2 regions of the Cryobacterium sp. TMT1-66-1 genome follow, and region 2 is predicted to be linked to the other one. Evidence: predicted binding sites of a transcription regulator. Region 2 holds the regulator's gene; the other holds the start of a gene.
The links. The regulator LexA, encoded in region 2, represses DNA repair genes until DNA is damaged. The targets are predictions, from matches to a motif close to TCGAACANNTGTTCGA.
Positions count from the first base shown of each region.

Region 1: the regulator LexA is predicted to act here: its motif matches at 8,443-8,458, upstream of E3T29_RS10785 (Rv2578c family radical SAM protein).

Region 1 is NZ_SOGP01000015.1:9,501-24,621, forward strand. Features, by position in the region: gene E3T29_RS10755 (sortase) at 1-232, opposite strand, end outside; gene E3T29_RS10760 (hypothetical protein) at 432-2,810, opposite strand; gene E3T29_RS10765 (response regulator transcription factor) at 2,810-3,463, opposite strand; gene E3T29_RS10770 (thymidine kinase) at 3,685-4,314, opposite strand; gene E3T29_RS10775 (hypothetical protein) at 4,314-5,729, opposite strand; gene E3T29_RS10780 (sensor histidine kinase) at 5,779-7,080, opposite strand; gene E3T29_RS10785 (Rv2578c family radical SAM protein) at 7,205-8,434, opposite strand; gene E3T29_RS10790 (DNA topoisomerase IB) at 8,825-10,009, shown strand; gene E3T29_RS10795 (hypothetical protein) at 10,095-10,487, shown strand; gene E3T29_RS10800 (hypothetical protein) at 10,522-10,803, shown strand; gene E3T29_RS10805 (hypothetical protein) at 10,825-11,133, opposite strand; gene E3T29_RS10810 (malate:quinone oxidoreductase) at 11,319-12,797, opposite strand; gene E3T29_RS10815 (PP2C family protein-serine/threonine phosphatase) at 12,842-14,032, opposite strand; gene E3T29_RS10820 (ATP-binding protein) at 14,029-14,469, opposite strand; gene E3T29_RS10825 (STAS domain-containing protein) at 14,471-14,803, opposite strand; gene E3T29_RS10830 (glycosyltransferase) at 14,803-15,121, opposite strand, start outside.
Region 2 is NZ_SOGP01000001.1:135,888-151,008, reverse strand. Features, by position in the region: gene E3T29_RS00730 (RNA methyltransferase) at 1-642, opposite strand, end outside; gene rplT (50S ribosomal protein L20) at 776-1,168, opposite strand; gene rpmI (50S ribosomal protein L35) at 1,221-1,415, opposite strand; gene infC (translation initiation factor IF-3) at 1,408-2,034, opposite strand; gene E3T29_RS00710 (DUF1844 domain-containing protein) at 2,324-2,689, shown strand; gene E3T29_RS00705 (DNA-formamidopyrimidine glycosylase family protein) at 2,772-3,560, opposite strand; gene E3T29_RS00700 (ATP-dependent helicase) at 3,553-8,178, opposite strand; gene E3T29_RS00695 (SseB family protein) at 8,224-9,084, opposite strand; gene priA (bifunctional 1-(5-phosphoribosyl)-5-((5-phosphoribosylamino)methylideneamino)imidazole-4-carboxamide isomerase/phosphoribosylanthranilate isomerase PriA) at 9,084-9,830, opposite strand; gene hisH (imidazole glycerol phosphate synthase subunit HisH) at 9,914-10,543, opposite strand; gene hisB (imidazoleglycerol-phosphate dehydratase HisB) at 10,540-11,163, opposite strand; gene E3T29_RS00675 (histidinol-phosphate transaminase) at 11,168-12,262, opposite strand; gene E3T29_RS00670 (LysM peptidoglycan-binding domain-containing protein) at 12,294-12,722, opposite strand; gene lexA (transcriptional repressor LexA) at 13,014-13,718, shown strand; gene metE (5-methyltetrahydropteroyltriglutamate--homocysteine S-methyltransferase) at 13,773-15,121, opposite strand, start outside.

The sequences.
Region 1 (15,121 bases), on a different contig from region 2:
AGGCAACTACAGACAGCGTGGCAGCGTGCGATCCGACAACGTTGATCTTGACCTGCTCGGTGCCAACGAACGCGTTGGTCGGAAAGCTGACAGCAACGGTTGCGCCGGCAACGGGAGTTGCACTGGCGGTTCCGCCGGATGTCGGGGTGTAGTCAACCGCGTTGGCGGCCGGCGCAACCGCGAAGACGGCGAAGATAGCGAGTGCCGCAGTAGCGAGGCTTTTCTTGAACATAGGTGAGGGTCCCCCCGGGTAGTTGAATGACTGATACGCCGAAATTGGCGTGTCCCGGCATATCGTCGTGAAATACCTAGGCGACTTTCAGGTTAGCGGGATGATTGGTGCAATACACAATTTGTTTTGCCTTTTTTTCTGGCAAATCAGCGTAGAAACGCCCTTAAGCACCTGTAGTGGGGGTAATTGAGGCAGACGATCACGTTTCCCGCACGATGCCGTCCCTGGCAATGAGCAACAACCGGCTCAGGGTGACGTCGTTCACGGAGGTCTCTACGATAATGGTGGCAAATTCTGGTCGACCAGGCGGGAGCACCCGCACCGTGAGCCGACCCTGCGTGAGCCGGTCGAGCTCACCACTGATGATCGCGGCCGTCAGCGCAACGGATGCCGGTGGCCGATCGTCGCTGTCGTCGAGCAGCACGACCTCGACCCCGCGGGAGCGTGCCGCCCAGGCTGCCCCGATGATGGGTTCGACGAACAGACAGCGCGCTCGAATGGCGTCGCGCAGGCTGGCCTCGACCAGTAGGAACTCGTCGCGCTGAAAATCCGTCACCGGGTCGATGCGGGTGAGACGTTCGAGCGAGGGTCGCGCCAACGCGTTCAGTCGGGCGACCTGCACCTGACGTTCGGAGGTGGTCGCGCCAGTGCGGGCCACAATGGTTTCCCTCTGCAACCGATCGCGGTACAACTCGTCGAGATTGCGTGAGTAGTGCCGCAGGGCCACGGCGAACAAGGTGCCCACCAGGAGGGTACCCGCGTGGCGGCTTGCCTGCAGGAGGCCGTCGCCGACGGTGAGCCCCGTGTGCACCGCCACAGCGATGGAGCTGAAAGCCATCATGGCGTACCCCGCCCAGGCCCAACCGGTGCGTCCGCGGGCGACCAACACGACGAGCAACAGCGTGATGGCGCCCAGGTGCCAGTGGGCGAACGGTCCAACCGGCCCGCTCGGAATGTGGAAGAACATCAGGGCGGCAGCGACCGTGCAGAGCAGGAGAACACCTACCGTGCGGATCATCGGCATCGGATCAGCGGCATCACCGGTGACCAGAATCGCCGCGCTGGAGAGCGCGAGAAAAGCAAAGATGCCCAGCGGCATGATGGTGATGCGATCGGAGTTGGCGGCGGCGAGCACCGAGTGCACGACGATGAAGAGCACGACGACGAGCCGGGACAGGCGCACGGAAAGACCGAGCGACGCCGAGAACGACAGGGGACGCGGTGCCGCCCCTGGTATGCGGGCGAAAAGAGCCGTCGCCGCGGTCACGGCCGCCGGAGTGGCCGCTGGCGAGGCCCCGATCGGCGCTATCGTTCGAACCCAGAACAGATCGACAGTGACTCCGTGACCCGGCCGGCTCGTGATGACGGCGCTTCCGCCCGGCACGCGTTCCATGCGACCGACGATGCTCTCCACGATTCCCAGCCGGTTGTCGGGCACGCGGGCGCTGTCGAAACCTACCCCATCGTCGGTGACCGCCAGGTGAATCGCATTCCGGTCGGCGCTCAGCGTCACCCGACGGCGCACCTGATGCGGATGCCCAACTCCGGCGGCGGCGACCGAGTTGCGCAGTGCCTCGCCGGCGGCACCGAGCAGCGCGAGTACGACCGGAGCGGGGATCGGCTTGAGATCGTTCTGCAGAATCGTGACGTGCACCGCGGCCGCGAGCTGCTGGCACTGGTGCCGCAATTGATTGGCGAAGTCAGCCCCGCTGACGGGGGCCGTCCGGGCATCCGTGCCGAGAGCGTCGAGCTGGTCCAGCGTGAAACGCGCTTGGCGGGCGACCACGGTGGGCGAGGCCCGGTTCAGGCCCGCCATCAGCAGGGTGGAGAGCACGCTGTCGTGCACGAGGGCATTGATGGTCTGCCGCTCCGCGCGCCGGGCAAGCCGGGCGGCCTGCTCGGATTCGGCGGCCCGTCGCACGTATTCCTCCCCGTCGACTCGAGCGGCGCTGCGTCGGATGGTCAGCGTCAGCCCCACCAGAACGCTCGACAGAAGGAGCATATAGAGGGCGTCCTGCAACCCCACGAGCAGTGGGTCGGCTTCCGGCGAGGTCGCGCCGCGAATGAGTCCGCTCGCGATAGACGCCAGCACGGCATAGATGCGCGCTGTCCAGGGCCGCACGCTGATGGCGATGGCAACCGTGGGAATGCCCGACAGCATGAGCACCCACGGCACATCGGTGCCGGCCGGGAGGGGTTCGAGCCGCATGACCAGCCACCAGCAGAGGATGAACGAAAAGGTGAAGCCTTCAGTGAGAGCGATGCGCCGTAATACCCGCAGCGGCACCATATGGGAAAGAAAACCGAGGGCGGCCGGCAACCCCACGATGAACAACCAGCCGACGGTCGACGCGACCGGGAACGGGTTGTAGACCTGGCGCAGGAACACGTCGAGGGACAGCACGCCGAAGATCAGCGCGGTGGCGCCGACGCCGAGGTAGAGCATCCGGGTGAGACGTTCGGTGGCGGATACGTCGTCGAGCTCGGTGGCGCAGGCGCTGGCGGCCGTGTCGGCGTCGGGACGCGCTCTCGGCGGGCGAGGCGGAGCATCCGCTTCGTGCGAATTTCGCTGGGGCATTAGGAGCGGCCGGGAACGGGCAGGATGCCGTCTTCCAGAGCGCGCTTGTATAGGTCGATCTTGGTGTTGGCCGGGCGTCCGACGCGCTCGTACTTGGAGCGAACGCGGCGGATGTAGTCGATGACGGTGGCCTCGGAGAGTGCGGTGCGGGACGCGACGAGGGGCGCTTTCGCGCCGGCCGCGTAGAGCGCGAGTACCTCGCGCTCGCGCGGGCTGAGGCCCGCGTCAGCGAGGTCGGGGTCGCCGTCGAGGGCGGCGGCCCAGTCGGTGGAGGCGATGGTTTCACCGCGCGCGGCCCGCGTGATGGCGTCGAGCAGCACGGCGGCCGGCTCGGATTTGCGCACGACGCCGAGCACGCCGGCGCGGGCTGCGGCCCGCATGAGCTGGGCGTCGTCTCCCCCGGTGAAGGCGAGTACGGCCGCACCCCGGGCGCGAAGCCGGTCGACATTGCTCATGACCGTTGAGCCGTCGGAGAGACGCAGGTCGAGGATGACCAGGTCGATGCGGGTGCCGTGCGGCGTGGTTTCAAGCAGTTCGGTCACCGTGGCGACGGTGCCAGCAACGTGGATCTCGGGGATAGTGGAAAACAACTCGGCGAATCCGCGCGCGACGATCTCGTGATCGTCGATGAGGGCCACTCGATAGCGGTACATGGATTTTACCCTAATGTCTCCTTTCACATCCGACCGCACCCCATTGTGGGCTTTGGGCGCTGTGCCCTGTTTGGGGGCCCACAGAACTGGCGGCTGGACCGGTCTGCTTCGAATTTCTAAGCTGGAATCGGGGAACTGGGGGGACAGGGGGTGCTCGCGACGACGACGAGCGTCCCGACCGCGTCAGGCGGGCTGTGCGCTCGGCGCTTTATTCGGGCGGATTATTCGGGCGCTGGCCGGCTGCGATTGTTGAGCACTCCGTGGCTCTCGTCGAGATAGCAGCTGCCGCAGAGCGACTCGTAGGTGACCTCTTCGCCGTCGATGGCCACCTGGTCGCCGTCGAACACAAACGCGCCGTCGATCTTGCGCCCGTTGAACACCGCTTTGCGCCCGCAGCGGCAGATGGTTTTGAGCTCTTCGAGGCTGTGGGCAACCTCGAGCAGGCGGCGGCTTCCGGGAAAGGCGACGGTTTGAAAGTCCGTGCGAATACCGTAGGCCAACACGGGTACGTTCTCGATAATGGCGATGCGCAGCAGGTCGTCGACCTGGGTTTCGGTGAGAAACTGGGCTTCGTCGAGCAGTAGGGCGCTTACGTCACGGCCGGACTGTTTTAAGACCTCGCCGCGGTGCTGCTGGAACGCGGCGTAGGCATCCGTTTCGGGAGTGAGCAGAAAGTCGACGGCGCGGGTGACGCCCAGCCGGGAGAGGATGCCGCGGTCACCCTTGGTATCGACGCTCGGCTTGGCGAGCAGCACGTGGTGGCCGCGCTCCTCATAGTTATAGGCCGCCTGCAGCATGGACGTGCTTTTACCGCTGTTCATGGCGCCGTATCGAAAGTACAGTTTCGCCATTATTTGATGCCTTTGGTCGTGGTGCGCTCAGCGTCAAATTCTAGCGTGAGCAGCGGATGCCGGCTGGTCACCCGCACCCGGGTGAACACGGCGCGCAGCACACTGAGGTACGGGCGCAGGGCTCGGCGGCGGTGAAACGGCGGCAGGGAGATGCCGGCCTGGATCGTGATGGTGTCGATGGCGCTCAACCCCGTTGTGCGCGGCCTGGGGGCGGTGGCGGCGTGCACCTGGGCCTGCGCGCGGGCCTGGGCCTTCGCCTGGGTGGCGGCCTGCTGTTCGGCGGCGGTGACGATGGCAATGGTCGTGGTGTCGGCGGCCGGTGTCGGGCGGGCTCCGCGGTGGCCGAAGGCCTGGGTGATCTGGTCGGTGTCGGCGGGGGCTTCGCCGGATCCGTCGATCTGCACGACCAGGCTGGTGGGGTCGAAGCCCTTGAGCCGACAGAGGGCCACGATCAGGGCACCGACGGCGGCGCGCTGATCGGAGTCGAAGCCGGTCGCGCGGCGTTCGGGGTCGGCGATCACGCACAGCGGGTTGAGTCCGCGCTCGGTGAGTTTGAGGCGTTCGCGGTCGATGAGGTCGTCGAGCCAGGTGTGGTCGACCTCGGCCACGAGCACCCGCCGCACCTGGAAGGCGAGGGAGCGCGCCCGTTTGATGTCGGCTGCTGTCAGGGTTTCTCGCTCAAGTACGTCGGCCAGAAAGGGGAGCACGTCGGCGCCGAGGTTTTTCAGGCGCTGATCGACGACCTCGGTGGCGAGGAGACCCCGGCTCTCTTCGGTGCGCGCGCGGATGGCGCGGCGGGCATCCGTTTGCCAGCGGTGAATGGAGTTGACGACCTGGCGCGAATACGCCGCCGAGGCGAGGGCGGGCGCGAGCACCTGGGTCATGGCGATGATGGCGAAGAGAAAAGGCGGGGTCTGGATGCCGAGAAACGGAGACTGGGCCAGGGCCGTGACGCCGACGACGACGGCGGAGGAGACGCCGAGCGTGAGGATTTCTTTCCACGGACGGAATGGGGCGAGGGCGAGGAGCAGCAGGCCGAGTCCGATCGGGGCGAAGTCGTCCTGGATCATGCCGTTGAACTGCCAGGTGCTCGCCGCGGCGAGCAGGTGCGCCGCGAGGCCGAGGGCCACGATCACGACGGCGCGGGTGCGGGGGAACGGCGCCAGATCGGGGCGGGCGGCCCACACCAGCACGGCGGCCGCGATCATGAGCACGGCAACGGAGGCCGCGGCGAGCTCAGTGATCTGGATCTCGTGCATGCGCGATATCGTCGCGACGATGGCGTAGGTCACGACGATGAGGGCGACGACCGGGGCGAGGGGCCACGCGGCGAGGCCGCCGATGGGGTCGAGGCGCTGCTGCGAAGCGGATGCCGGCGCGCGCGGCCGGCGCGGAGTGGGGGTCGCGCGGGTCATCGGGGGTTCCGTGGGGTCGCCGGGTTGTGGCTGGGCGGGGTCGCGCGGGTCATCGGGGGTTTCGTGGGGTCGGGCGGTTTCGCGCGGTCTGGCTGGTGGCAGGGTTCGTGGGCGTGCGTGTGGCGGCCGGAACCGTCAGTCGCACGCTCGTGCCGGCGCCGGGGCGGCTCCAGATCAGCACGGATCCGCCGAGCTGTTCGATGCGGCGCCGCACCGACTGCCGCAGACCGAGGCGGTCGGAGGCGGATTCCGATTCGGTGAAGCCGCGGCCGGCATCCGTTATGAGCAGTGAGATTGTGCTCAGGTCGGATTCGATGGCGACCTCGGCGGAGGCGACTCCGGCGTGCAGGATGACGTTCACGAGGCACTGCTCAACGGCGAGGCCCACGTCGCGGTCGCTGCCGGCGTCGAGGCGCGCGAGGGCGTCGCGGTCGCCGGTGACTTCGACAACGAGTCCGCGGTCGCGTGTGCGTTCGATGGCGGTGTAGACGGCGCTCGACAGCCAGGCGTCGCTGACGGGTGATTTCGGGGTGTTCTCAGTGGCTGTGCCGGTGAGGGTCGGTTGCGGGTCGGTGTTGGTGCGGGCGTCGATGTCGGTGAGCCAGTTGGTGTCGTGCAGGGTGGCGAGCGTGTAGTTGAGGCTCGCCCGGAGGCCCGGCGAGAGGGCGCCGGGTTCGGCCAGGGACAGGGCGACGAGCTGGGCCACGGTCGTGTCATTGAGTAGGGCGATGGCGCGGGTGTCGAGGGCGTCGCGGAGCTGGCGGTTGGATCCGTCTTGCACGGCACGGTGGATTGCGGGCTGGGCGGCGTTGCTCGCGCGGCGGTCGATTCCGGCGAGCACCATGACGCCGACGAGCACGAGGTAGGTGGAGAGGGTGAACAGGTCGGGCCGGTAGGGCACTGCGGTACCCAGGATCGCGAGGAACGCGGCGGTCTCGGCGAGGATGAAGGCCGCAGTGCTCCAGAGCACGCCGGCGAGGGCGGTGGTTCCGGCGCCGCCGACCATGACGAGTGCCATCTTCGGCAGGGCAACGAGGAACATATTCGCCGCGGGGAATACGTCGGGAACGCCGAGCACGGTCGTGGTGAAGACGTAGACGCCGAGGGTTCCGACGATGAGATAGGCGACCGCCAAAGTGATGCGGCGGTGCCGGGTGAAAAGAATGAGCAGGGCCCCCATGGTGGCCACGACCACGATGGTGATCCAGAGTTCGGGGCTGCGGGTGAGGCTGAGAATGCCGACGGACACGACCGCGGCCATCAGGCAGGTCAGCGCGAACCAGTGCGCGGCCCGCGCGAGGGCGCGCGCGAGCGTCAGCTGCACTAAGTGGCCGGGTAGACCCAGAGACATATTTTCCCCCTGGTCAAGTATGCCACCGGGGTTGAATGGGGGCGGGTGGTGGTTGGGCGGGTGGTGTAGCCGTGGGCCGATCATGAGCCCAGTTTCCCGGCCCCGGTCCGGAAAGTCTGACCGGTCAGAACAGGGTGGGTGAGAGTTCGGGCGGGAGCTCGGCGGCGATCAGCGACCGCGGGGACTCGGAGCCCGGGGCCCACCTTGTGACCCCGGGCCCAGTTTCTAAACTGGGCCCGGGGACGGGGCCCGGGCCCGGGCCCCGGGAAGCGCCCGGTGCAGAGGCCAGCGCAGAACCCGGGCCCGGCGCAGGGAGAAGGGCGGGCGCGCGGGAGGCGGGCATCCGTTCCGGGGAGGACGGAAGGGCGCTGGAACGCAGCCCGCCGGTGGACGGGTCGACGACCCCGCGCTCGAGGCCGTGCGCTCGAATGAGTGGTTTGATGCGGGCGGCGAGCCAGGTGCGGTATTCCTTGGGGGCGTACTGGCCGCGGGCGTAGAGCTCCTGGTAGCGGCCGACCAGTTCGGGATGCTCGCGGCCGAGCCACTGCAGGTACCAGTCCTTGACTGCGGGCTTAAGGTTGAGCCCCGAGTAGAGCACGCTCGTCGCCCCGGCAGCCTTGGCCTGGCGCAGCGCCTCATCGAGGTGGGCTCGGGTGTCGGTGAGAAACGGCAAAATAGGCATGAGAAAGATGCCGCAGTCCAGGCCGCGTTCGCGCACCGCGGTGACCGTGGCGAGGCGTGCCTTGGTGGTGGGGGTGCCCGGCTCGACGGACTGCTGCAGCTCGTCGTCGTAGATCGCGATGGACATGGCCAGATCGACCGGAACATGCTCGCTCGCCTCGACCAACAGGTCGAGATCGCGGCGCAGCAGGGTGCCCTTGGTGAGAATGGAGATGGGCGTCTTGCTGTCGGCGAGGGCCGCGATGATGCCCGGCATCAGCCGGTAGCGTCCCTCGGCGCGCTGATAGGGGTCGGTGTTGGTGCCGAGGGCCACCGGATGCCTCCCCCACGTCGGTTTCGCCAGCTCTTTTCGCAAGACCTCGGCCACGTTGACCTTCACAATGATCTCGCTGTCGAAATCCTTGCCGGCGTCGAGGTCGAGGTACTGATGCGTGGGACGCGCGAAGCAGTAGGTGCAGGCGTGGGAGCATCCGCGGTAGGGGTTGATCGTGTAGCCGAACGGCAGCGCGCTCTGCCCGGGCACGTGGTTGAGCGCCGACTTGGCGAGGATCTCGTGGAACGTGATCCCGGCGAACTCGGGCGTCTGCACGCTGCGCACGAGGTTGTTCAGGCGGGCCAGCCCCGGCAGGGCGCCGGGCCGCTCGGTCTGTAGTTCTTGTGAGCTCCACCGCATGCTCTAAGTCGAACACAAGTTCGATTGGATTGCAAGTGTCTGCCGAAAAACCCGGAGTGAGCGGATGCCCGCGGCCCGCGCCAGGCTCGCGGCACTCAGCAGAGTTCGCGGCACTCCTACAGAGGGTGCCGCGAACGCGTTCGAAGGTCGCGAGCGGGCGAGCCGGGCGCGAGCAGTGGCATCCGCTCGCGGCACGCGTTGGGGAAGTTGGCACTGGTTTGAACACGTGCGGGCTTCCTCAACACGTGCCACGAGCACGCCGGAAGGGCTCGATGGGCGAGCGCGCCTGAGCGGCTCGATGGCCGCGAGCGCGCGGACACCGGCGCCGCGGCATCCGCTCGGAGGGGAATCGCACTATTGTGCCGACATGCGATCAGAAGCCACACCGGCATGACCCGGCTGCGACGCAGTGACCCGACCCGGCCGGGGTACACGCGAAAGCGCGCCGGCACGGGCTTCAGCTACCGCGACCCCGCCGGGCAGAAGGTGACCGAGACGGCGCTGCGCGAGCGATTCGCGGCGCTCGCGATTCCGCCCGCGTGGAACGACGTATGGATCTCGCCGCACGCGAACGGGCATATCCAAGCGATCGGCATCGACGCCGCCGGGCGCCGCCAGTACATCTACCACCCGGTGTGGCGCGAACAGAAGGACCGCCTCAAGTTCGAGCGCGCGCTGCAGCTGGCCGAATCGCTGCCGCGGGTGCGCGGCCAAGTCACCCGTGAGCTTCGCGGCGACGGCCCGCCGCGCACCCGGGCGCTCGCCGCGGCGTTTCGCATGCTCGACCTCGCCTCGCTGCGCATCGGCAGCGAGCGCTACGCCGATACGTACGGCAGCCACGGCCTTTCGACGCTGCTCTGCTCCCACGTAACGGTGCGCGGCGACGTGGTGCGGCTGAATTTTCCGGCCAAGAGTGGGCAACAGTTTCAGGGCGTCATAACGGATGCCGACCTCGCGTTGTATCTGCGCGCCCGCCTGCGCGAGCGGCCGGCCGCACCGCTGCTGTCCTGGGTACTGGATGACATCGAGGACATCGTGTCGGCCGCCGACATCAACGATTTCATCAAGGAACGAACCGGCGGGGAGTTCACGGCGAAGGACTTTCGCACCCTGCGGGGCACGGCCGCCGCCGCGCAGAGCCTGGCGGCCAGTCTCGCCGAGAGCTTGAAGGTGACCTCGGAGGCGACCGGCCGGCCGGCCGTATCCGGTGTGGCGGGCTCTGCCGGGCGGCCACGATCGTCTGGCGGCACGGATGGCGCGGGTGCTGCGGGTGCTGCACGTGCGCCGGGCGCGCAAGCCTCAGCTGCTGGGCCGGCGGGATCGGCCGCGCCCGCGGCATCCGCTGCCCGGCCGCCACGTGCTGCGACGCGCAGCCGGCGCCAGGACAACCGTGCCATCGCCGAAGCCATGCGTCAGGCGGCGGATGCACTGGGCAACACGCCGGCGATCGCGCGCACGAGCTACGTGGATCCGCGCGTGGTTGACCTCTATCTCGCCGGTGAGACCATCGACCCCGCGGGCCGGGTCTCGGTCGAGACGGCGCTGCGCACACTTTTACTCGGCGAAGCGACCTGATGAATGTCACCCGTTCGGGGTATAACTTGAGTGCCGCCCGCCGGTCGCCGCTGCGACCGGCCGTCCCCATGAGAAAGGTAGACCTGTGACTTACGACTCCGACCCCTACAACCAGCCGCCGCTCGATGCCCCCGACACCCCAGAAACCGAATCTGCGCCCGAGGCCCCGGCTTCGCCGACCAACCCCGATCAGCTGGTCGGGCCGGATGGGCCCGACGGGCCGGACGACGAACACGCGGGCTCAGCCGTTCCGGTCGCAAGCGCGGGCACCGGTCCCGATGGGCCGGCCCCGAGCGACGACGGCTCGACAGCCGGGGAGGCCGCCGCGCCCGACAGCGATGCCGAAGACGATCAGGACAACGTCGACAACGAGCCCAACCTCGACGACATCGACCCCGCCGACAACCCGTCGAACCCCGATCTCGTCGGGCACGACGTCGACGCAGAAGACCCCCGCCTCGCCGAACCCACCGCGTGACGTCCCCGTACCCCGCAACCCCTAAGGAGTCCCCATGAAAGGCAAGTTCTTGTTCCTCGCCGGTACCGCGACCGGCTTCGTTCTCGGATCCAAGGCCGGCCGCCAGGCCTATGACCGGCTCAGCGCGAAAGCCCACGAAATGTGGGGCGACCCCGCCACGCAGAAAGTCATCTCGCAGGCCGAGACGATTGCGCGCGACGCCGCCTCCGTGGCACAGAACAAGGTGAGTGACCTGCTCGACCGCACCGAAGCATCCGTCAAGAAGGAGCAGCACCACACCAATCCCACCACGGGTGCCGACAGCCACGAAATGTAGACCGCGGGCCGACCGTCTCGGCTAGTCCGTGACGCGTGAGACCTGGCGGCTGCCGGGCCGCATTGGTGCGCCCGGGCCGGGTGCACCGCGCACCAAAAAACTGGCTTGGGCCCGGTCGAAGGATGAGTAGAACCACCTCGTGGTGAGCACGCCGAGCTTGGTCACCTCATAGGCGTCCCCGCTCTGCTGGATAACTCCGAGCAGGGCGGCCGGGTCGCCATCGAGCATGTGCGAATCTCGCACCAACCATTCGGTCGGGGTGAGCTGGAGAATGCCGAGCTGCGATACGCGCAGATTCTGGGCATCCGAAACGCCATTGTTCGGGTTCACGTGCCGCCTCCTGGCCGCCATTGGGCTTTAAGTAGACATCCGCTAACTCCCGCATTCAAGGGGTTGACAACGCCCTCCTACGCGATCCCCACCCGGCTCCAATCTTCCTTCCGCGAGAGCGCAAAAAGTGCCCGATTGGACACTCCAATCGGGCACTTTTTGCGCTCTCGCGAGGCGAGCTGGGACTAGTTCGTGAGGTTCAGGACCTCGGCGGTCGCGGCGAGGGACGCGGCCGCAGCGGCGGGGTCGTCGGAGAGGCGGGTGCCGTAGCTGGGGATCATCTGGCGGATCCGCGGCTTCCAGCCCTCGATGCGGTCGGGGAAGCAGCGGGCCAGCAGGTCCACCATGATCGGCGCGGCCGTCGAGGCTCCCGGCGAGGCGCCGAGCAGGCCGGCGATCGAGCCGTCGCTCGAGGTGATGACCTCGGTGCCGAACTGCAGCACTCCCCCGAGCTTGGGGTCCTTCTTCATGACCTGAACGCGCTGGCCGGCCGTGATGAGCTCCCAGTCCTTCGAATCCGCGGCGGGAATGAACTGGCGCAGGGCCTTGATCTTGGCGTTCCGCGACGCGAAAACCTCGCCGATCAGGTATTTCATCAGGTCGAAGTTGTTCTTCGCGACGGCTAGCATCGGGCCGAGGTTGTGCGTGCGAATGGAGAACGGCAGGTCGAACCAGGTGCTCGTCTTCAAGAACTTGGGGCTGAACCCGGCGTACGGGCCGAACAAAAGCGACATTTCGCCGTCGACGACGCGGGTGTCGAGGTGCGGAACCGACATGGGCGGGGCGCCCTTGGCCGCCTTGCCGTAGACCTTGGCCTGGTGCTGGGCGACGAGCTTCGGGTTGGTGGTGCGCAGGAACTGGCCACTGATCGGAAAGCCACCGAAGCCCTTGATCTCGGGAATCCCGCTCTGCTGCAGCAGAGCGAGTGCGCCGCCACCGGCTCCGACGAACACGAAGCGGGCGTTGATGGTACTGCGGGTCTGCCCGACGTGGCGCAGCAATTTCAGGTTCCACGTGCCATCCGCTTTGTGCCCCAGGCCGACGACCTGCTCGTTCATGTGCATCGTGGCCCCCTTCCGGGAGAGGTTCTCGAACAGAAAGCGGGTGAGGGCGCCGAAGTCGACGTCGGTGCCGCTCGTGATGCGGGTGGCGGCGATCTTCTGGCCGGCGGGGCGCTTGCGGGTGAGCAGCGGGGTCCAGGTGCCGATGGTGGCGGCGTCATCGCTGAATTCCATGCCGGCGAACAACGGCTCGGGAGCGAGCACGGCGTGGCGCTTGCGCAGGTATTCCACGTTGGCTTTGCCGTGCACGAAGGTCATGTGCGGGGTGGAGTTGATGAACTTCTCTGGCTCGGGCAGGGCGCCGATCGAAACCAGGTGCGCCCACAGCTGGCGGCTGATCTGGAACTGCTCGTTGATAACGACGGCCTTGTCGGCGGTGACCGAACCGTCCGCAGCCTGCGGCATGTAGTTGAGTTCGCATAGCCCGGCGTGGCCGGTGCCGGCGTTGTTCCACGGGTTCGAGCTCTCTTGGGCCAGCTCGCCGAGGCGCTCGTACACCTCGATGCGCCAGTCGGGCTGCAGCTCCTTCAGGAGCGTGCCGAGGGTGGCACTCATGATGCCGCCACCAATGAGGACTACGTCAACGGTTCCCTGAGAATTCACACTGTCGAGTGTATCGCTGCGAGCGGATCCGCCTGACCGCACACTCACCGCTCGCCCGCGCGCCGAATGACGATGACCGTGACATCGTCGGGGGCGCTGAGCCCGGCCCGCAGCATCAGCGAATCCACAGCGTTCTGGGCAGTCGGCGCCCCACGCACCAGCCGGTCGACCGCGTCGAGGGAGGCGAGCGTGCCGTCAAACAGGTCGAGCACACCGTCGCTCACCGACACCAGCGTGCTGCCCGGCGCGAGCACGACAGTCTGCTCCTGCCAGGGCGAGTCGTCGCCGGCGCCGAGCGGCAGCCGCAGCGACGTGAGCCGCTCGGTCGTGCCGTCGGCGTGCACGACCAGGGTGAGGCCGTGGCCGGCATCGACGTAGCTCACGACACCGGTGTCCATGTCGAGTCGGGCGTGGAACAGCGTCACGAAACTGCCCGCCTCGTCGAGGTCTGGGTCGAGCGTCGCCGCCGCGATACGCGCGACCTCGGCCACACCATCGAGACGAGATCCGGCTCGCAGCACTGCCCGCACGGTCGCCGCGATGATCGCCGCACCCACCCCCTTGCCCATGACGTCAGCGAGGGTGAAGGCCGCGCCCTCCCCCACCGGATACCAGTCGTAGAAGTCGCCGCCGACGGCGCGCGCCGGCGAACAGGCCCCGGCCACCTCGAACCCCGGCAGGCTCACGAGTTTCTTGGGCAGCAGGCCGCGCTGTACCGCGGCGGCCTGGTCGAGTTCCTGCGAGGCGTTCAGCTCGTTCTGCACCCAGAACGCCAGGTCGCGGAGCAGATTCTGCTCGAGCGCCGAGAACTCGCGCGGCACGGTATCGAACACGCATAGGGCGCCGATGCGTTCGCCGCCTTGCGCTTCGAGAGCATGACCGGCATAAAAGCGGATGCCCGGTTCCCCGGTCACATAGATATTGTCGCGAAACCGCGGGTCCAGCCGGGCATCGGGCACAATCAACGTGCCGCAAGCGTCGATGGTGGAATCGCAGAAGGCATTGGACCGCGGATACTCGAGGGGCTGATCGGGCTCGACGCCAGCGCTGGACTTGTTCCACTGCCGGTCGTGATCGATGAGCGAGATGATGGCGATCTGCACATGGAAGAGCTCTTTGACCAGCCGGGTGATGCGGTCGAAGCGTTCCTCCGGCGCGGTGTCGAGGATATGCAGGTCGTCGAGCGCGCGCTGGCGGGTGAGTTCGGTGTGCTGGAAAATAGCCGACGCAGTCATGACCGCAGCGTTCGCACGATGTGCCAGCGGTTCACGTCGCCGTCGCGGGTGTATTCGAGCTCGTCAACGAGGGCCTGGATGAGCGCGATTCCCCGGCCCGATTCGCTCAGCGCATCGGGCATCTCACGGCTGTCCACCGCACCGTCTGATGCGGGGTCGGCGGACGCCGCGAGCAGCTCCACTACCGTCCCCCCGGTATCGCTCAGCCGCGCGTCGATCGAGACAGCGCTCACCTCGAGCCGCAGTGCGCAGGTCACACCGCTGCCGGTGTTGCCGTGGCGCAGCACGTTCGAGGCGAGTTCGATCAGGGCCGTCTCGAAACTGAAACGGTCTCTCGGGGAGACGTGCGCGGCATCCGCCCAGACCGTTTCGAGCAGGGCGTGCACGGTGTCCACGTCGTCGGGCGGTGAGACCAGCGTGAGGGTGTGCGCGCTCACGCTAACCATGGAACGCGCTGCTCGCGGCGGGATACGCGGTGAGGACGCGTTCCATGTTGGTCAGCTGCAACACCAGGCGCACCTGCTCGCTCGGCGCGGCGATGCGCAGGTCGCCGCCGGCCTGCCGGGTGACCTTGAGGCCGCCGATGAGAGCGCCGAGGCCCGAGGAGTCGATGAAATCGACGTCGCTCAGGTCGACAGCCACCCGATTCTGGCCGGCGGCGACGGATGCTGCCACCACCTCCCGCAGGCGCGGTGCGGTGACCATATTCAAACGTCCCATGATGTGCACGACGGCGATGCCGTCGCCCTGGTCGGTGACCATGAATTGCATTAGCGGCTTGTCTCCTTCGGGGTAAAGCCTTGATAGCGGGCGGCGGGTACCAGCACGCTGAGAATGACGAGGTCGAACACGACCCAGGCGAGGTTCACGAACGTGCCGATGGGTTCGCCGACGCCGAGCGCCAGCCGGGTCACGCCGATGATGGTGGCGACGACGAGCACGATGGCGACGATGATCTGCGGCCGGATCAGGTGCCAGGGCGCAGCGCCCTCCTGCCGGGTTTTCGGGGTGACCGCGAAGCCGAGCGGCCGGTGGAAGACCACGTTGGCGACGGCGGTCGTGGTGGCTTTGATCCAGACCGGGAACAGG
Region 2 (15,121 bases):
CACGGTCGGAGCTGCGAGCAGCCCCTCGTTGCGGGCGGTGAGCAAGTCGGAGCCTTTAATGTCGGCGGCGAACAGCTGCAGGCCGGCGGCGCGGGCACGGTCGAGCACGTCGGAAAGGTCGGCCGCGATGGCGACGGGCAGGTGAAAGATGGAGCCGGTCGAGGAACGGATGACCTTGGGGTTGTACAGGTCGACGCTGCGACCGGTGAGGATGACGGCGTCGGCGCCGGCGGCATCCGCTGCGCGAATGATGGTTCCGGCGTTTCCCGGGTCGCGTACCTCTTCAAGGATGGCGACGAGTTTGGGTTCGGCGTTGAAGATCTTCTTCACCGAGGTGGGGAACTGGTGGCAGACGGCCACGAAGCCCTGGGGGGTGACCGTGTCGGCCATGGCCTCGAGCACCTCTTCAGAGACGAACTCCACCTCAACCTGGGCGTCGACCGCTTTCTGGGCGAGGTCGGAGTAACGATCGAGCGCGGTCGGTGTGGCAAACAACTCCACGACCAGCTCTGGACGAAAGGTGAGGGCTTCGGAAACGGCCTGTGGGCCTTCGAGCAGAAACAGACCGGACTCGAGGCGCGCGTCGCGCTTAGCAAGTTTTGCGACGGCACGGACGCGCGGTGAACGTGAATTATCAAGCATGTACCCCAGTTTAGGTGCACAGCGAATGCGCACAAAAAAGGAGCGGGTGACCAGGTCACCCGCTCCTTATTTTGAGCCGTTCACGACATTCACGCCCAGGAGGCAGCCAGTGATGAACGGTTCGGTTGACGCATTACGCCGTGACGGCGACCTTCGGTGCCGAGGTGTCGGCGGGAAGAGCAGCCTTGGCGCTCTCAACGAGGGCGGCGAACGTCGCTGCCTCGTTGACGGCCAGGTCGGCGAGGATACGACGGTCAACCTCGATGCCAGCCAGGCCGAGGCCTTGGATCAGACGGTTGTAGGTGAGGCCATTCGCGCGCGACGCAGCGTTGATCCGCTGAATCCACAGGCGACGGAAGTCGCCCTTGCGTGCGCGACGGTCACGGTAGCTGTAGGTGAAGGAGTGAGTGAGCTGCTCCTTCGCCTTGGTGACCAGGCGTGAACGCTGACCGCGGTAGCCCTTGGCGCGTTCGAGAATAACGCGGCGACTCTTGTGGGCGTTTACGGCCCTCTTTACTCTTGCCATTTTCTACAAATCCTTATTCGTATTTACGAGGCCTGGTTTCCGGTGTTGGAATTTACAGACCGAGAAGCTTCTTGATGACCTTCTGGTCTGACTTGGCCAGCACCTGGTCCTGGTTCAAACGGGACTTGCGCTGCGTGCTCTTGACCTCGAGGTTGTGTCGAAGTCCGGCCTGCTGCTTCATGATCTTTCCGCTGCCGGTGACCTTGAAACGCTTCTTGGTTCCGGAGTGGGTCTTCATCTTAGGCATCTGGTTCCTCCTGTTTCGCTGCCTTGTCGGCAACCTTGTCTGCCTTATCGGCTACCTTGTCTGCCTTCTCGGCAGCCTTGTGGGCGTTGATCTCAGCCTTGGCTTCTGACTTGTTCTTCAACGGGCCAATCACCATGACCATGTTTCGACCGTCGATCATCGGAGTAGATTCCACGGAACCGTACTCGGCGACATCCTCGGCAAATTTTTGGAGCAGTCGTACGCCCTGATCGGGTCGGGACTGTTCGCGGCCACGAAAAAGAATCATGGCTTTGACCTTGTCACCGCTCTTCAGGAAGCCCTCGGCGCGTTTGCGCTTGGTCTCGTAGTCGTGCGTATCAATCTTGAGACGGAAACGAACCTCCTTGAGGATCGTGTTCGCCTGGTTGCGCCTGGCCTCCTTGGCCTTCTGCGCAGCCTCGTACTTGAACTTGCCGTAGTCCATGATCTTGGCCACGGGCGGCTTGGCTTCGGGTGCAACTTCGACGAGGTCGAGGTCGGCATCCTGTGCCAGGCGCAGGGCAACATCAATCGCCACGACCCCGACCTGCTCGCCGTTGGGACCAACGAGACGAACTTCGGGGACGCGTATACGGTCATTTGTACGGGGATCGCTGATGCGTCTCTCCTCTTGGTTAACTTCGTGATCACAACCAGCCAGCGGATGCTGACCAGGGACGAAGAGAGGAAAATCACGCGTTTTCCACACCAACTTTTTCGTTGACGTGTTCCACACGGCACCCTGTCTACCCTCGCCCTGCCACCTTCCCGGAAGAGGTGATAACGCGACGGCGGAGTGCAATCTACCCGGTAACCTTGACGAAGCGGTATGCGCGGGTGGGAGATTCTCCACTTTCGTACCGAGACTATTGTCCCGGAACCAAAGATTAGCCTAGCAGAGGAATGCAGTGAGCCAAAGTTTTGAGCACGATACGAGTTTTGAGCAGGATGCAGCACAAGCCACACGCGATATCGCCGATGTGGCCGCTGTGGAGATCATCACCACGGCCGCGGTGCACCTGATGAGCGCGGCCGCCGTGAAGTGCGGACTGGCCGAAGACCCCGACGCCCAGATCGACCTCGACGAAGCCCGCAAACTCATCACGGCCCTCGCCGGGCTGGTCACGGCAGCGGCTCCCGACATCGCCGATATGCATGCCCGCAGCCTGCGTGACGGACTGCGTTCCCTGCAACTCGCGTTCCGCGAGGCATCCGCCATTCCCGACGCCATCGGCGAGGGCCCCGGCGAGAAGTACACCGGGCCGGTCAATTAGCCCATTTTTTGTCGAGCGGATGCCGCGGTCGCCCCGACCGACGGCATCCGCTTTGTGTTGTGAGCACCGGAGCGGACCCGAGCTAGATCTGGCAGCGGGGGCACCAGAATGTGTTGCGCTGCTCGACATCACTCCGGCCCAGGGTGCCGCGACTGATGCGGGTACCGCAGCGCCGGCACGGCTGGCCGCCTCTCCCGTACACCCACACTTGCGCTCCGCGGCGCAGGTTGCCGGTGGTCGTGCGTTCGTCGCGGTCCTTGTTGGCCAGAAGCAGGCGGCGGGCCAGCGCGACGAGCCCGGCGATATCGCTGACCTCAGCCATGGGCCGGGTCGGCAGCAGTCCACGCAGAAAACAGAGCTCGTTGACGTAGACATTGCCGAGTCCGGCGAGATTGCGCTGGTCGGCGAGCGCGAGAATAACCGGTTGGTCGGGCCTGGCAGCGAGTCGATTGGTGGCCTCGGCACCGTCGACCGCGCTCCAATCGGGGCCCAGCAGGTCGGGCCCGAGATAGCCGACCACCTCCGACTCGGCGCGGGTCGGCACGAGTTCCAGAATACCCAGCTCGAAACCGACGGCGACCCACTCGAGGGTCTGCAGCACGATACGCGCCTGGAACGCCGGCCGGTGCCAGCGCGTGCCCGGCCGGTAGAGGTGCCAGGCACCCTCCATTTTGAGATGCGAGTGGATACTCGTCTCGCCGACCCGATGCAGCAGGTGTTTGCCGTAACTCACGACCTCGTGCACGGTCTGCCCGGTCAGGTCGACGGTGGCGAAGGCCGGCACCCGAATGTCGCAGCCGGTCAGGATGTTTCCGCGCAGGGCCTGGTCGAGGGAACGAGCCGTGCGGTAGACGGTATCGCCCTCAGGCACGCAGCCTCAGCCCCTTCGGCGTTTCGGTGAATCCGGCGGCGCGCAGGGCCGCGCCGAGTTCGGTGCCGATCACGAACACGCCGTTGGCCGTTTCCACGGCGATTTTCTGGATGCGCCCGGCAGTGACGAGGGCGGCCAGACTGGCGGTCGCTGCGGCGAGCACGGCAGCATCCGTCTCGTAGACAACCACAGTCTTGCCACCGCGCTCGACATAGAGCACGAGGCCGCCGTCGACGATCACGACCAGTGCTCCCGCCTTGCGACCCGGGCGGTGGGTGGTGTCCCCGGGCAGCGGCGGCCACGGCAGCGCGGCGCCGTAGGCGTTCGCCGGGTCCGCTGCGGCCAGGGTCACCGCGACGGCTGGCGAGGTGCGTCGGGCAGCGGACGGGTCGGATGCCCCCGCAGCGAAGGTGCGCAGCCGGTCGATGGTGCCGCCGGTGGCGAACTGGGCTGCGCCGAGCCCTTCGATGAAGTAGCCGCGACGGCAGCGGGCCATTTCTTCGAATCCGGTGAGCGTGCGGTAGACGAGCGAGTACCCCCCGGCGATTCCCTCGGCCATCACCGCGCCGCGGGTCACGACGCCGTAGCGTTCCAGCAGGGTCTCCCCCAGCGCGTGCGCACGACGGGTCGGCGAGTCATCGGCCACCGGCAGGATCGACCACCGCCCCGACACCGTTGGTGGTCCGCTGCGACTCGGCAGACTGGGCCGCGGCATCGACCGCCCGCGATGCAGGCGCGCCCGGGGCACGGCGCGGCTCTGCCGGTGCGCGGTATGCCCGCCGGCCAGGAGCGAGCGAACCGGGGCGAAGGTGTCGTTGTTGATCAGCCCGGCCCAGACCAGGTCCCACAGCGCCTGCACCAATTCCTTGTCGTCTTGGCTGCCCACGGCATCGGCGAGCTGGCGAAAGAAGTAGGCCCCGCCGCTGCCGAGGGTCGCGAGGATCTCCTGCTGCAGGGGCGTCGTGTCCACATCGATGGGCAGTGGCAGCGTGAGCTGGGCGGTTTCGGCGAGGTGCAGGCTGACCCAGCCGTCATTGCCGGCGAGGGTTCCCGCGCCCGCCCAGAGTACTTCGCCCGCGTTGGTGAGTTCGTCGAGCATGCCCGGCTGGTAGTCGCTCACTCGGGCTGGTAGAATGAGCGTCTCCCAGGCGGACGCCGGTATGCGCACTCCCTCGAGCTGTTCCACAACGGATGCGACGCCGTCGATTCCGCGCAGCTTACCGCCCACGTGTTGCCAGGCCGGCAAAAACCGGCCGATAGCCTTCTGATCGACGGGTTCCACCTCGTGCCGAAGCGCGGCGAGGGAACGGCGGCGGAGGCGGCGCAGCACCTCGGAGTCGCACCATTCCGGGCCGGTGCCGTTCGGTCGGAATTCGCCGGCCACGATGCGTCGGGCATCAGCGAGGCGGCCGAGGGCAATCTGTACGACGGCCTCGCCCAGCCCGAACCGCTCGGCGACAGCCCGCGTGGTGAACGGTCCATGCGAGCGAGCAAAGCGGCTCATCAGGTCGCCGAGCGGGTCCTTGACGGATTCGGTGAACGCTGCCGGTACACCGATTGGGAGCGGAACCCCGAGTGCGTCGCGCAACCGGCTGGCGTCTTCGACGGCCGCCCAGCGGTCCTGGCCGCCGATGCTCACCCGGATCGCGCGGCGGGAGTCGACGAGGGCGTGCAGGGCGTCGTCGGCGACAAGCGGGTCGGCGGCGGGCTGCGACTCGGGCGTGAGCATCCGCTCGGCCACTTCGATGGTGCTCAGCGGGCCGAGCGTGCGCAGCAGGTCGGCGACGCCTTCCACGCCATTCGCTAAATAGTCGGGGGCGAGCCGTTGCAGCTCCCGGTCGGTCTGGTCGATGACGGTGGGGTCGAGAAGTTCACGCAGTTCCACCCGCCCGAGCAGTTCGGCGAGCAGGCTCGAGTCGATTGCGAGGGCCGTGGCGCGCCGCTCGGCCAGCGGAGTGTCGCCCTCATACATGAACGCGGCCACGTAGCCGAACAGCAGGGTGCTGGCGAACGGGCTGGCGGTCTCAGTTGTGGTTTCGACCAGGCGCAGTTCGCGGGAGGCGATCTGCCGGGCCAGCACCCCGAGGGCCGGCAGGTCGTAGACGTCCTGCAGGCATTCGCGCAGGGTCTCGAGAATGATCGGAAAGGTGGGAAAGGTGCGGGCCACGTCGAGCAGTTGCGCGGCTTTTTGCCGCTGCTGCCAGAGGGGCGAGCGGACACCGGGCTTGTACCGGGGCAGGAGCAGGGCCCGAGCGGCGCACTCGCGAAACCGGGAGGCGAACAGCGCGGAGCCGCCGACCTCGTCGGTGACCAGCTGTTCGAGCTCGTCGGGATCGAACACGAACAGGTCACTGCCGGGCGGTTCGGTTTCAGTGTCGGGGATGCGCACGACGATGCCGTCGTCGCTAGCGACGCAGGAGCCATCGATTCCGTAGCGCTCGCGCACGCGGGCCCCGACGGCGAGTGCCCACGGTGCGTGCACCGGCGTGCCGTATGGCGAGTGCAGCACCACGCGCCAGTCCCCGAGTTCATCGCGGAACCGTTCGACCACGAGCGTGCGGTCGGTAGGCAGCTGGCCCGTTGCACCGCGTTGCTCGCCCAGGAAGGCAAGCAGGTTACTGATGGCGCGCTGATCGAGGCCGCCCACGGCACAGCGCTCCCGCGCCGCATCGGCCGGCAGGCTCCCGACTTCGCGCACGAAAGCACCGATGGCCTGACCGAGTTCAGCCGGGCGGCCGAGGCCGTCACCCTTCCAGAACGGCAACCGCCCCGGCTGCCCAAACGCGGGCACGACGAGTACCCGGTCGTGGGTGATCTCCTGGATGCGCCAGCTCGTAGTGCCGAGCGCGAAGACATCGCCCACCCTCGATTCATAGACCATCTCTTCGTCGAGTTCGCCGACCCGTTTGCCGGTGATCTGCTCGCCGCCGACCATGAAGACGCCGAACAGACCGCGGTCGGGGATGGTGCCGCCGCTGGTGACGGCCAACCGCTGCGCGCCGGGACGGCCGGTCAGGGTGCCGGCGTCGCGATCCCAGACGATGCGCGGGCGCAACTCGGCGAACTGGTCAGAGGGGTAGCGGCCGGCGAGCAGGTCGAGGGTGGCCTCGTAGGCGGAGCGGGGCAGCGTTGCGAACGGTGCGCTGCGCCGAACCATGTCGAACCAGGTCTCCACGTCGATCGGTTCAAGCGCGCAGGCCGCGACGGTCTGCTGGGCCAGAATGTCGAGCGGGTTGGTGGGAACCCGCAGCGATTCGATCGCGCCGGCCACCATTCGCTCGGCCGCGACCGCCGCGTGGATCAGGTCTGCACGGTGCTTGGGGTAGATCACCCCGCGGCTGATCTCACCGACCTGGTGCCCGGCGCGGCCGAGCCGCTGCAGTCCGCTCGACACCGACGGCGGTGACTCGACCTGCACGACCAGGTCGACGGCGCCCATATCGATGCCGAGTTCCAGGCTCGACGTGGCAACGACACAGCGCAGCCGGCCCGATTTCAGGTCGTCTTCAATGAGCGCGCGTTGTTCTTTGCTGACCGAACCGTGATGTGCGCGGGCGAGCAGCGGCTCGGCGCCATCGGTTTGGCCGCTCGCGCCCATCAGTTCGGCTGGCGGGCGAACGGCCGGAGGACTCCCCACAACACCTCCGTGCACCACGGGAACCAGCGCGGAGGCCGCCAGCCTCTCGGCATAGATTTCGTTGAACCGGGCCGTCAGGCGTTCGGTGAGCCGTCGCGAATTGGCGAACACGATGCTCGAGGAGTGTGCCAGCACTTCGTCGACGATGGCCTCTTCGACGTGGGGCCAGATCGATCCGGTCTGCGGCGCCGCGGCCGACGTGACCCCCTCGCGTTGAGGCACCGGCCCGAGGTCGCTCATGTCATCGACCGGAACGACCACACGCAGATCGAACCTTTTCAGCGCGGGCGGCGACACGATCTGCACCGGGGCGGCGCCGCCCAGAAACCGTGCGACTTCGCTCTGCGGGCGTACCGTGGCCGACAGTCCGATTCGCTGGGCCGGCTGATTGAGCAGTGCGTCGAGTCGTTCGAGGGACACGGCCAGGTGGGCGCCGCGTTTGCTCGCCGCGACCGCGTGCACCTCGTCGATGATGACCGTCTGCACACCGCGCAGCGATTCGCGGGCCGCTGACGTGAGCATCAAAAACAACGACTCCGGGGTAGTGATGAGAATGTCGGGCGGCGTGGTGATCAGTTTGCGGCGGTCGGCGGCAGGTGTGTCTCCGGAGCGCACCCCGACCGAGACGTGCGGCGGCTCGAGCCCGAGCCGCTCAGCGGCGCGGCTGACGCCCACCAGGGGGGCGCTGAGGTTGCGTTCCACGTCGACGCCGAGTGCTTTGAGCGGCGAAATATAAAGCACACGAGTAGCGGGTGCATGCTTGGTTTGCTCTGTTCCTGGCGCTGACTCGGTATAGAGCCGGTCGATGGCCCACAGAAACGCGGCCAGGGTCTTCCCTGATCCGGTCGGAGCCACGACGAGGGCGTGCGAGCCCTGCGAAATAGCGTTCCACGCCCCGAGTTGAGCCGCGGTCGGCGCGTCGAACGCTTCGGTGAACCAGGCTCGGGAGGCCAAGGAGAAACGATCGAGAACGTCGGTCATAGGGTTATTGTCGCCTACCCCACCGACATTCGTGCTGCGCAAAATCTAGGCCGAGGCGATGAGCTTCACCCGCAGCGAATCGACACCGGTCGTAATGACCTCGCTCTCCGACCAGCGAGTGCCGAGCCGGCTCAGAATGGCGTCCAGGTCGGGCTGGGTGAGGCCGTCGACCAGTTCCAGTTGAACCACCAGTTCGGGCCCCTCCAGCCGCCCCAACGGGTCGCCGGCTGAGAGCTGAACGGTCAGCACCGACAGCTCCGTTGCGATGGATGCGGCGAACGCGTCGGCCACATGATGGCTGGCATAACTCGGTGTCCAGGGCAGGGATTGGGCGATCGCCCAGAGCGCCGGTCGCCGGATGACGAATTCGCCGGGCGAGGTGGGGTCGAGCACCACGAGGTCGGTGTTTTCCTGCGCGGCGGCCAGGGCGACGCGCACGGCATCCGCTGGAACGGGTCGGGCGAGGGGATTCCAGGCCGTCATGGCGGCCGTGGAGGAGAAGGCGGGCAACACGGTGCGGCCGTCGGGACCGGCCACGGTGATGATCGACAGCTCCTGGGTTTTATCGATCGTCTGCCCGCGTGCGTTCAGGGCGGCCTCGCCGAGCTTCGTCACCAGCGGAATCAGCAGGCGGGAACCGCGGATGGCGTCGATGACGCTTTCTTCGCCCGCTTCCCGGGCCTGAAAGCGGGTGAGCGCCTCGGCAAGCGCGGCGGGGGCTGACCCGTCATCGCCGGCGTCCAGATTGGCCTCGAATTCTCGGCCGGCCCAGGGCTGACCGGCCGAATCGGCCAGCTCGTTCGGCTCACCGGGCTGGCCCGGCGAGCTTTGGGAACCGGGCTGGCTCTGTGAACCCGGTCGACCGGAGGGATCGCCCGTTGAGCCGAGGTTGCGCGCCTTTGCCATTAGTCCCCCGCGACGTCCAGGGCCTCGGCCAGAGTGAACGCGCCGGCATAGAGCGCTTTGCCAACGATGGCACCTTCCAGGCCGAGCGGCACCAGCTTGCGCAGCGCTTCGATGTCATCGAGGCTGGAGATACCGCCGGAGGCGATGACCGGCTTGCGGGTGCGATCGAGTACCTGGCGGAGCAGGTCGATATTCGGGCCTTGCAGGGTGCCGTCCTTCGTGACGTCGGTCACGACATATCGAGCACAGCCGGCCTCCTCCAGCCGTTCGAGCACCTGCCAGAGGTCGCCCCCGTCCTTGGTCCAGCCGCGGGCGGCGAGGGTCGTGCCGCGCACGTCGAGTCCCACGGCCACGGCCTCGCCGTATTGCGCGATCACGCTGGCCGCCCACTCCGGGTTTTCCAGGGCCGCGGTTCCGAGGTTGATGCGTTTGACGCCCGTTGTCAGTGCTGCTTCCAGCGATGCATCATCGCGGATACCACCGGACAGCTCGATGTTGACACCCTTGACCTGGCGAATGACCTTCTTGATCACGCCGGTGTTGGTGCCGCGGCCGAATGCCGCATCGAGGTCCACGAGGTGAATCCATTCGGCGCCCTGTCTGGCCCAGTCGGCCGCAGCATCGACGGGGTCACCGTAGTTCGTTTCCGTACCAGCCTCGCCCTGCGTCAGGCGCACGGCCTTGCCTCCGGCCACATCGACGGCGGGCAGGAGGACGAGCCTCGGTGTCTTGTTGAACTCGCTCATTGGTTTCCTCGGTTGTGCGGTCGCAGGCTGCGGCCAATTTCATAGTGGTGGGGCGGATTGTGCAGTCTAGGCGCGCAGTTCTATTAGCGCAGGGTACCGATCCAGTTTTTCAACAAGCGGATGCCCGCCTCGCCCGATTTCTCCGGGTGGAACTGGGTTGCGGTGAGCGGACCGTTCTCGATCGCGGCCAGGAACGGCGCTCCGTGTTCGGCCCAGGTGAGCCGTGGTTCGGGGAACGGGGGCATGACCTCAAGCGTCCAGGACTGCGCGGCGTAGGAGTGCACGAAGTAGAATCGCTCGTCTTCGATCCCGCGAAACAGCTCGGAGCCCGGCGCGCTCGTGACGGTGTTCCAGCCCATGTGCGGCAGGATCGCGGCGGGAAGTTCGGTGACCGTTCCGGGCCATTCGCCGAGGCCCTCGGTGTCGACGCCTCGTTCGACCCCGTGCTCGAACATGACCTGCATTCCCACGCAGATTCCGAGTACCGGGCGATCACCGGCCAGGCGACGGTCGACGATCTCGTCGCCGCGAACCGCTTTGAGGGCCTGCATGACGGCGCTGAACGCGCCAACACCGGGCACTACGAGGCCGTCGGCTTCGAGCGCGACCGTGCGGTCGCTCGTCAGGGTGACGTCAGCGCCGGCCAGTTCGAGCGCCTTGACCGCGGAGTGCACGTTGCCGGTGCCGTAATCGAAGACGACGACCCGAGTCACAGGGCTCCCTTGGTGGAGGGGATGCCCTGCACGAGCGGGTCGAGGGCCTTGGCGAGACGGAACGCACGGGCGAAGGCCTTGAACTCGGCTTCGGCGATGTGGTGCGGGTCGCGGCCGCCCAGCACGGTGACGTGCACGGTCAGCCCGGCGTGAAAAGTGATCGCTTCGAAGACGTGACGCACCATGGAGCCGGTGAAGTGTCCGCCGATGAGGTGGAATTCGAAGCCGGCCGGCTCGCCGGTGTGCACGAGGTACGGGCGACCCGAGATATCGACGACGGCCTGGGCGAGCGCCTCGTCGAGTGGCACGAGGGCATCACCGTAGCGGGAGATGCCCGACTTGTCGCCGAGCGCCTGGCGAATGGCCTGGCCGAGCACGATTCCCACGTCTTCGACGGTGTGGTGCACGTCTATTTCGATGTCACCGCTGGCGCGCACCGTGAGGTCGGTCAGGGAGTGCTTGGCGAAGGCTGTCAGCAGGTGGTCGTAAAACGGCACCGAGGTGTGGATATCGCTGACGCCGGTGCCATCGAGGTTCAGTGAGAGATCGATGCTGGATTCACTCGTCTCCCGTTGCAGGTGTGCGACGCGGGGCGCGGAAATGCCAACAGGTGAGCTCATAGCGCTAGTTTATCGGTCGTCCGAGGCGGGCCAGAGCGTCAAGGAACAGCGAAGTCTCCTTCTCGGTACCCGCCGTCACCCGCAAGTGGTTCGGGATACCGACATCACGAATGAGAATTCCCTCCGCCAGCAGCGCCTCAAACGTCTGCTGCGGGTCGGCCACTCCCCCGAATAATACGAAGTTGCTCCAGCTTCGGTGCGGGGCATAGCCCAGACGGGCCAGCTCGACCACGAGCCGATCGCGCTGTCCACGAATATCGTCGACCATGGCGAGCATCTCCGCGCTGTGCGCCAGGGCAGCGTTTGCGGCCGCCTGGGTGAAGGTGGAGAGGTGGTACGGCAGGCGAACCAGGCGCAGGGCATCCGTTACCGCCGGATCGGCAGCCAGATAGCCGACCCGCGCACCGGCAAAGGCAAAGGCCTTGCTCATTGTGCGTGAGACCAACAGTCGCTCCCGGCCTGGCAGCAAGGTGAGCGCACTCGGAGTTCCGGCGGGCGCGAACTCGGCGTAGGCCTCGTCGACGACGACGATGCCATCGGTCGCGTCGTAGGCGGCGGCGATGGTCTCGAGCGAGAGCGGGGTGCCGGTGGGGTTGTTCGGTGAGCAGAGAAAGATGATGTCCGGATTGGTGCGAATGATCTGGCTCACTGCGGTGGCCGGCGACAGCTCGTAGTCGGCATCGCGCGTGCCGGCAATCCAGGTGGTGTCGGTTCCGGCCGCGAGGATCGAGTACATCGAATAGGTGGGGGCAAACCCGAGCAGGGTGCGCCCAGGTCCACCGAAAGCCTGCAGTACCTGCTGGAGCACTTCGTTGGAGCCGTTGGCCGCCCAGATGTTGTCGGAGGTGAGTGCCTCGCCAAGATACTGCGCGAGTGCCTCACGCAGGGCGGTGAACTCGCGGTCGGGGTAGCGATTCACCGAGCGGATGGCCTCGGCCAGGCCGGCGAGAATGTCGCGGGCCACTGCTTCGGGAATTGGGTGCGTGTTCTCGTTGACGTTCAGGGCCACCGGAACGTGTAATTGCGGAGCACCGTACGGGGTGAGGCCTTGCAGGTTGGTGCGGAGCGGAAGATCGTCGAGAGTGGTCACACTCTCCATGCTACGACCCTGTGCTGGCGCGCATTGCTACTTACGAGTTGGCGGGCAGTTCGAGTCGCTGACCGGGCTGGAGCGTTTCGACGGTGAGCGCGTTCAGTCGTTTGATGTCGGCGACGACGTCGCGCGGGTCGGCGGACGGCGAGACCTCTTCGGCGAGGTCCCACAGGGTTTGGCCGGGTTCGACTGTGATGAACCGGGCAGACCCGACGTCGGTCGGCGAGTAGGCCAGCGTCGCCACGATTCCGGAGTCGGTCGTGTACGACGTGAGGTCGATGCCCGTAGCGGAATTGGATGCTCCGGCCGCTCCCCCGTTGAGGGCGAATGCGACGGCACCGATGACGAGGGGCACGGCTGCGAGGGTCGTGAACACCACTCGCCCACGCCGGGTGAGGTGCAGACGGGTGCCGGGGGTACGAGAAGCGCCGTATTCACGGGCTGTGGGTGCAAGTGCTGTGGTCATGTCAAACCTCCAAGGTAGGCGGGCTGCGAGTCTCGTATCCGGCCCTCGGCCGGGAAGGCCGGATACGAAACTATGTTCCGAATATAACTTCGAACAATCGAACATGCAAGCTTTTTCTGATCCTCACCCCGAATTTCCCGCAACACACTCGAATAAGTGTTTGTTTCAGGGTTCGGAACTGGATAAACTTTCGATAGGACAATTGCTTGATTTACACTCAACCAGACACCACCGACATCCCCGTGTGACACGGTTTCAGACCACGCGGGGCCAACTCCAGGAGGGCACATCGTGACACAGGACACCAGCGGTACCCGTGACAAGGGCGGCACCCGGCGCCGCAAGAGTTTGAGCCAGCGGCAGCTCGCTATTCTCGACGTGATTCAGCGTTCGGTGAGTTCGCGCGGGTACCCGCCGAGCATGCGTGAGATCGGTGACGCGGTCGGGCTCGCCTCACTGTCGAGCGTGACCCACCAGCTCAACCAACTCGAACTCAGTGGCTACCTGCGCCGCGACCCGAATCGTCCGCGGGCACTCGAAGTTCTCATCGAGATTCAGCGCGCTCCCGAAGATGTCGGTACCGGCGACCAGGACAGCTTCCACCCCGGCGTTCAGGTCGGCGACGCCGCGATGGTGCCCCTCGTCGGTCGTATCGCCGCGGGAATCCCGATCACGGCCGACCAACAGATCGACGAGATTTTCCCGCTCCCCCGCCAACTCGTTGGGCAGGGCGAGCTGTTCATGCTCAAGGTCGTGGGTGAGTCCATGATCGACGCCGCCATCTGCGACGGTGACTGGGTCGTGGTTCGCCAGCAGAAGACCGCGGAGAATGGCGAGATCGTCGCGGCCATGCTCGACAACGAGGCCACCGTGAAGGTTCTGCGAAAGCGCGATGGCCACACCTGGCTGCTGCCGCGCAACAGCAACTTCGAACCGATTGTCGGCGACTTTGCGGACATCCTCGGAAAGGTCGTCGCGGTGCTGCGTTCGGTTTAATCGACGAAGGCCCGACCACCAACCGGTGATCGGGCCTGTTTTCGGTCTGCCCCGCTAAACGCCGACGGTGGCACCGAGGCGTTCACGCACCACCCGCGTCGCGGCGAGCATGTTGTGCAGCGACTGCACGGTCTCGTCGTAGCCACGCGTTTTCAGTCCGCAGTCCGGATTCACCCACACTTGGCGTTCGGGAATGGATTCCAGGGCGGTGTCGAGCAGGATGGTCAACTCGTCCACACTCGGTACGCGCGGCGAGTGGATGTCGTAGATGCCGGCGCCGATGCCGTGGTCGAAGCCGCCCGCCTCGATTTCCCGCACAACTTCCATGCGCGACCGGGCCGCTTCGATGCTCGTGACGTCGGCGTCGAGGTTGCGAATGGCTTCGATGACAACACCGAATTCTGAGTAGCAGAGGTGGGTGTGGATCTGGGTCGCATCCGCGACCCCGGCCGTGGCGAGCCGGAAAGACCCGACCGACCAGTCCAGGTAGTCGGCCTGATCCCTCTTCTTCAGCGGCAGCAACTCGCGCAGGGCCGGCTCGTCCACCTGAACGATCTTGATGCCCGCAGCCTCGAGGTCGGAGATTTCATCGCGCAGGGCCAGAGCCACCTGGCGGGCGGTCTCGCCCAATGGCTGGTCGTCGCGCACGAAGGACCAGGCCAGAATTGTCACGGGGCCGGTGAGCATGCCCTTGACCGGCTTGGTGGTGAGGCTCTGCGTGTAGACCGACCAGTCCACGGTGATCGGTGTCGGGCGCGACACGTCGCCCCACAGAATGGACGGCCGGGTGCAGCGACTGCCGTAAGACTGCACCCAGCCGTTCTCGGTCACGGCGAATCCGTCGAGGTTCTCGGCGAAGTACTGCACCATGTCGTTGCGTTCGGGTTCGCCGTGCACGAGCACGTCAAGGCCGATCTCCTCTTGCAACTGCACAACGCGGCCGATCTCGGCGCGCATCAGCTCGCGGTAGGCATCCGCTGCCAGGGTTCCCTTGAGGAACTGTGCGCGTGCTCGGCGAATGTCGGCGGTCTGTGGGAAGGATCCGATCGTGGTCGTCGGCAGTGGCGGAAGGTGCAGCGCCGCCTCCTGGGCGAGGAGTCGATCCGCGTAGTCGCCACGAGTGAAGTCGGCTTCCCTCAGCGCGGCGGCACGGCCGCGCACGGCTCCGTCACGCACGCCGGGGGCGCTGCGCCTGGCCGCCAGGGCCGCCTCGGCCTCGGCCAGCGGCGCCGCGATGGCCTCACGTCCGGCGGTGAGTCCGAGCGCGAGGGTGGCGACCTGACCGACCTTTTGGTCGGCGAAGGCCAGCCATCTGGTCAGTGAGCCCGGCAGCGATGTCTCGTCGGCAACATCGTGCGGCACGTGCAGCAGTGACGTCGAAGTGGACACGGTGACCGAGTCGG